DNA from 3 places in the Leuconostoc mesenteroides subsp. mesenteroides ATCC 8293 genome. Region 2 is predicted to be linked to each of the others. Evidence: riboswitches for the same ligand, from Rfam matches in the RefSeq annotation. Region 2 holds a riboswitch; each other region holds the start of a gene.
The links. Region 2 has a riboswitch for thiamine pyrophosphate ahead of thiM (hydroxyethylthiazole kinase). Riboswitches for the same ligand answer to the same signal wherever they lie in the genome.
Positions count from the first base shown of each region.

Region 1 (2,208 bases), 940 kb from region 2:
AGGCATACGGTCTAGCTAATTTACGTGTTGGATATGGCATTATGCAAGATCCCCTTTATAGTGCGATGCAAGCAGTTCGTTTACCGTATAATTTATCAACCTATCAGATTGCTGGTGGCACGGCTGCTGTATTAGATCAAGAGTACTTGCAGAAAAATGTCCAACGTTTTCAAGTAGAGCGCCAAAAGTTCCAAGATTTTTTGACTAAAAATAAGTTTAAGTTTTATGAATCACAGGCTAATTTTATTTGGATAAAGGTTGGCGAAACGAAAAAAGTTGGTCAAAAATTATTAGAACAAGGTTTCCAAGTCAACGATCGACTTAATCCTGAGTGGATTCGTATTGCGTTAGGTACACCAGAAGACAATGCTGAATTAAAATTGGCTTTTTTGAAAGCTACAAACAAATAAATTCACGGATACACAAAAATGTTACGTCATTGAATAACGACGCAACATTTTTGTGTTATTAAATTTCACTTCTTTACATCAATAGCCTTACAAAGAGTTTGCCTGATTTAATACATCTTTGAAGCGCCAGTCTTCTTGGTGGTAGGCTTGTTCCCAGAACTGCCATTCTAATTCACAACTTTTAAGAAAAAACTGTGTGGCCTGTTGGCGTTGTTGAGTTGTTGCATTTTCTGCCAAGCGATCTATCCATTCAAAGATTTTGTCAGATAGTGAAACTTCCGGATCATCATCTGTATTATCATAAAAATCAATCCAGCTTTTGAATGGGTTATCATTTGTGTTCGCTTTCTCCTGAACTTGTTTTTTTGCAATTTCATTATAGGTCCAAGGGCACGCCTGAAAAGCAGCTAGAATATTTAATAAGGAGCCGGTGTCAGCCGCACGATACATATGTGATTCGTATAGATATGCTTTAGGTGTTGGCGTGGCGTGTTGCAATGTTTCATATTCGACGCCGGCAACGTCACAAAAAACATGATGGGGATGAATTTCGCTATTTAAAATGAAATCAATTGAATCAGCAAAAAATTTCATTTCATTACGATCAGTTAATTTTGTAATGGCATTGGCATAAATTTTGATAAATTCACTAAGATATTGGAAATCTTGTTCAACGTAAAAAATCAAAGCTTCTCGGGGGACGTAACCGTCCGCGATGCCACGAACAAATGCGTGATCATGAATGGCTGTCATAATTGGTGCAGCTTGGGTGCGCAATTCTTCTGAAAACATAATTTCTCCTAAAATGTTTACATGTCCAACAAAAAAAACTCTCTCTTGACTATAGGCAAAAAAGAGTATCTTTTGTAAAAAGAATACCACTTTCCTACGCTAGTATTGACTAGATCAGGTTCGAAGGGATTGATAAGTAATATCATCTCAGCCAAGAAGGCACCCCTAGTGGACAGCATATATATTTTTTAATGAGATTAGCATAGCATTGAAAAATTAAAATTGCAAATGGTTTTATGGTGTAGCTAATGGGCTAGAAAATTTCTTTGCATTTAAAATTAGAATGGGTTATACTAATTCACGAAGTTAATATTTTATCTGGGGTACCGTAAGGTTGAGATAATACCCATTGAACCTGTCAGGTTAATACCTGCGAAGGAAGAATAAGTTAGATTAAGATGTCTTTTTGATGCCATCAATCACTAAATTCTTTTGTGGTTGGTGGCTTTTTGTATAGACACTTATACTATAAAAGGTATTTTATCGAAACATACAACCTCGAAACAAGAGGAGAGATGTTTATGGAACAAGTAGAAACAGTAACAGCGGGATCAAAAGGGAAATGGTCTTTGCGAGAAGTCATTTTAATGGCGTTGATTGGTATTGCCTTTGGTGTGATTTATTTTATTATGGATCCAGTGTACACAGCACTTGATGCAGTTTTAGTTCCGCTTGGGTTACACCAATACACCATTGCAATCACTATTGGGCCATGGATGATGGCAGCCCCATTGGCTAGTTATTTATTGAAACGTGTTGGTGCGGGATTAATAGGTGAATTGCTTGGCGCCACTGGAGAAGCCTTGTTGGGCGGCTATTGGGGTGTTGCAACACTAATTTCTGGATTTGTTCAAGGTATCGGATCAGAGCTTGGTTTTACTTTGACAGGATATAAAAGCTGGAAAATGGGTTTGATTTTGTCAACATTTACTGGAACATGCGTGACATTCATCTGGTCATTGTTCCACGATGGATATCTACAATTTGATTTTGGTATGCTAGTTGG
Region 1 covers NC_008531.1:1,546,318-1,548,525, reverse strand. Annotated here, with positions in the region: gene hisC (histidinol-phosphate transaminase) at 1-410, shown strand, start outside; gene tenA (thiaminase II) at 498-1,202, opposite strand; TPP riboswitch at 1,277-1,379, opposite strand; TPP riboswitch at 1,512-1,601, shown strand; gene LEUM_RS07560 (ECF transporter S component) at 1,724-2,208, shown strand, end outside.
Region 1: linked by a shared signal. The riboswitch ahead of tenA (thiaminase II) and the one ahead of thiM (hydroxyethylthiazole kinase) in region 2 are both predicted to bind thiamine pyrophosphate.

Region 2 (2,208 bases):
CCAGCGGTATCAAACTAGACTTAATAGCAACTATGGCCTCATCACTCAATAAGTGAGCGCCTCCCTTGGCAACCATTACAGGATCTAATACATAGTTACCAAAATCTGCTTGTTGTAAAAATTCAGCCACTGCTTCTACTGTGGGCACATCACCAAGCATGCCACTTTTTACAGCACTTATTTTTAAGTCATCAGCCACTGATTTTAATTGGGCATGGATCATAGATGGTGAAGTCATCGAAACTTGCTGTACACCCATTGTGTTTTGTGCTGTTAGAGCAACAATAACATTAGCGCCATAAACACCTTGGGCGGCAAACGTCTTTAGATCCGCGCTAACTCCAGCGCCACCACTGCTATCCATACCAGCAATTGTTAGAACTTGGGGTGTTTTATTAACCATGATTCAGCACACTTTCCTTAACAAAATTTTGAACATCGATATTATCAATAACAAATAATTCATCTAATAATTGATTTGTAAAAGAACCTGGTTGATTCGTTTTTGTAGCGGCTTTTTGTCCAGCAAGTTTGAATGTAGCCATTGCATTCATCACATTAGGAACCTTTAGCCCATCGGCAATGAACGCACCAATTAATGATGATAAGGCATCTCCTGTACCTACAATAGAAGATAATTGTTCAACATTTATATCAAGTGTTTGTGTGTATTGACCATCACTGACAACGTCACAAGCCCCGCTTAGCGCAATCACTGCACCTGTTTTTTTGGCGGCACGCTGTGCAATTTCAATTACGTCACCTTTTCCAGTAGCATCGATACCTTGACTAGCAAAATCAATATCGGCAAACCAAGCAATTTCGGCTGCATTGCCACGAATAACATCAACATGACCAGATGCTAAAAATTGTGTAATGGCTTTAGACCTAAATGGAACTGATACAGCAACCGGATCTAATACGACTGGCTTGCCTAATTGGTATGCTTCCTGAGAAAGTTTAATAATATCGTTAATTTCTACTTTTTGAAGCGTCCCTGTGTTAATAATCACCGCATTGGCAATTCCGGCTAATTCCTTAAATTCTGCTAGCTCGCGACTCATTAACGGTGAGGCACCAACAACATTAACTACATTAGCTACAAATTGTGGTGTAACAAAATTTGCATAAGTCAGGACAAGAGGTGATTTCGTTCTAATGTCTGTAATATTCATGATTAAATTCCTTTTTTGTTTGGCTTCGTGTTTTTAAACAAATATCTTCATTAATTTTAAAAATTAACATTAATGAATAAAAAAACCGCTAACTATCAGAAAAGATTAGTTAACGGCTAAATAGGCATATTTATACACTAGAATAGTTCATTATTATAATCTTCCTTCGCACGAATTACCGTAATCAGGTTCAATGGGTATCTCTCAGCCAGCTTGGGCACCCCAGATATTTATTTAATTCTACTTCAGTGTACCTGAATCCATATGAATAATCAACCGCCTAAGTATGCTTTGCGCACGTCATCTGATGCAAGTAGCTCTGCTCCCGTACCTGTCATCGTGATCTTTCCACTTTCCAAAACATAGCCGCGATCCGCAATTTTTAGCGCTTGATTCGCATTTTGTTCGATTATTAATACTGTCATTCCTTGTGCATTAACATTTTTAATAATATCAAAAACTTTCTCAATAAATAGCGGTGCCAAGCCCATGGAAGGTTCATCCAACAATAACAATTTTGGTTTTGCCATTAATGCGCGACCCATGGCTAGCATTTGTTGTTCACCACCAGATAAAGTCGCTGCATCTTGATTACGTCTTTCCTTTAAAATTGGAAACTGATCGTAAATAAGTGTGTATTCATCTTTCAAGTTAATACCCTTGCCTCGAGTAAAAGTACCCAACTGTAGGTTTTCTTGAACAGTCATGCCAGAAAACACGCGACGTCCTTCTGGCACTTGAGCAACTCCACTTGAGACAATTCGCTCTGAATTCATAGTCAATATGTTTTGATTTTCAAATAAAATACGTCCCTTAGTGGGTTTTTCTAAGCCCGAAATCGTACGTAAAATTGTAGTTTTCCCAGCGCCATTAGCACCAATTAGTGATACGATTTCGTTATTGTTCACCACAAAGTTAACATCTTGTACCGCTTTAATGGCACCATAACTTACGTTTAAATTTTCAACTGTCAGTAATGCACTCATTCGTTATTTTCTCCCAAATATGCACGGATCACATCGGCATTTTGCTG
Region 2 covers NC_008531.1:443,445-445,652, reverse strand. Annotated here, with positions in the region: gene thiD (bifunctional hydroxymethylpyrimidine kinase/phosphomethylpyrimidine kinase) at 1-403, opposite strand, end outside; gene thiM (hydroxyethylthiazole kinase) at 396-1,175, opposite strand; TPP riboswitch at 1,320-1,410, opposite strand; gene LEUM_RS02360 (ABC transporter ATP-binding protein) at 1,448-2,161, opposite strand; gene LEUM_RS02355 (ABC transporter ATP-binding protein) at 2,158-2,208, opposite strand, start outside.

Region 3 (2,208 bases), 300 kb from region 2:
TCTTTGCAATGGTTAAAACATCAGAATCTGTAGCCATGTTTATTTTGCTGTATACCATGACAGGGATGTCACTAATTTCTGCTGCAACCTTGGGCAAATTTTTTAAAATATCCATTAGTTGATCGTAATCACCTTCGAGAGTTGATTCGAAAGCACCTACCTGATAGTTGACACCACTCTTGTCAATATAAGCAATCACATGATCAACTATGCGAATGACTTCTTCTGTGTCAGCTGTCATCGGCAATACTTGGACCGCAATACTTGATATCATGAGACCACCTCGTTTTTATTGACCTCTAGGATACCTGATTTAGCAACTAATTTTTGTGTGAAGTAAACGATAACTCCTGCAAAAATAGCTGCTGAAATGAGGCGAGTAATAAATAATCCAATCAACAAACCAAATGAGTAGTCAGCATAACCATTACGGAACAGGTCCCAAATAAACGTCACAATGGTAACTGTGATGACAGACATTGACAAACTCGTTTTGTCCCAACGACGGTAGCCAAATACAGCAAATCCAAGTTCGGTACCAAACCCTTGGATTAATGCAGAAACAACGTTCATGACACCCCATTGAGAGCCAAACACCATTTCAATTGTGCCGCCAAGTGTTTCACCTATAATTGATGCGCCAGGACGACGTAAGATGAACCCAGCCATCGGACCAGCCATTAGCCAAGGACCCAATGTTGCATCATTAGCATATGCGCTTAATCCAAATGGTGTTAAAAAGGCAGCGATGACATTATAACCAAATGCCCAAGCCCAAAATATAAATCCAAAAAAAACACCGATTAGTGCGATGAAGATAACATCGCGAAGTGACCATTTGTTTGCAGACATTTGCAAAACCTCCTAAAATTTCCGATATTAACCAATAGGTGCATGAGCTATACAACTGTTTACATGACTTATTGGTTAATAATTGATGTAACCGAAATCACCGCAAAATCGGGTGTAATTAGAAAAAGCCAGACTTCACAAGGAAGACTGGCTTGAAAAATTGTGGTCATGATCTCAATGCAGAAACGTTACTTAACAAACTTGTGTTATTTCATCATCATATATTATAGTGATAACGTTACAAAACATAGTACCGTCATATATTATAGTGATAACGTTACAAAACATAGTACCGTCAAGATATGTCAGTTCATTAATACATTTTCAAGTAAATCTCCCTACGCTAGTATTAACTAGATCAGGTGTGATGGGTTTTATCTCAGCGCGACGGCACCCCAGATTTTGGTGTTTTCAGTTATTTGTGAAAAGCTCACGCCTAGAGTGTAACACAAGACAAATTATCGTGCAAACTATTCGTATGCAATAGAATTTAATCCCAAAATTATGTTATATTTTCTAACATTCTAATGTTTTTAATTATGAAATTTGAGTATGATATAATTTGTGGTCTTTATTAATTAAAAGTACATGATATCAGCGAGATATTGACTTATTTGTTATACTAAAATGAGTAAAAAAAACAACTCTAAGGATAGAAAATGGACAGTATTCATCTTTCACCACGGCTTGCAGCTGTGGCTTCATTTGTACCCAAAGGCGCAAGGTTAGCCGATATTGGCTCTGATCACGCCTATTTACCTGCTAATCTATTAATCAATAACAAAATATCGTTTGCGATTGCTGGTGAGGTTGCTAAAGGACCTTACGAAAATGCGCAGCACGAAATTGTTCGAAGAGCGTTAACCACACAACTTGAGGCGAGATTGGCGAATGGATTAGCGGCAATTAAAGATGAGGATCATATTGACACGGTCACAATCGCTGGTATGGGTGGTGTCTTAATTACAGATATATTAGAAGCGGGATTTTCAAGAGCAAAACGTTTTGAAACGCTTATACTACAACCTAATACTGATGAGCACATTGTGCGAACGTGGCTAAACAATCATCAGTATAAAATTAACGACGAGGTTATTGAACAAGAGGATAACCACTTTTATGAAATTATGATTGCAACAAAGGGCACCCAAAGTTTATCAAGCCTCGATAAAAAATTTGGTCCTGTCTTGCGAAAGAGAAAAACGTCAGTTTTTGTTGCTAAATGGCAGAAAGAATTGGATCGTATCGACACAATTTTTGAAAATCTTGAATTTGCTGGAAAAGCTGATTCACCCATTTATCAAGATTGGAAAAAAAAATATCAGCAAATTCAGGAGGTTATCAAGTGATTGCACA
Region 3 covers NC_008531.1:744,152-746,359, forward strand. Annotated here, with positions in the region: gene LEUM_RS03740 (thiamine-binding protein) at 1-274, opposite strand, end outside; gene LEUM_RS03745 (ECF transporter S component) at 271-852, opposite strand; TPP riboswitch at 1,171-1,260, opposite strand; gene LEUM_RS03750 (tRNA (adenine(22)-N(1))-methyltransferase) at 1,512-2,201, shown strand; gene LEUM_RS03755 (Nif3-like dinuclear metal center hexameric protein) at 2,198-2,208, shown strand, end outside.
Region 3: linked by a shared signal. The riboswitch ahead of LEUM_RS03745 (ECF transporter S component) and the one ahead of thiM (hydroxyethylthiazole kinase) in region 2 are both predicted to bind thiamine pyrophosphate.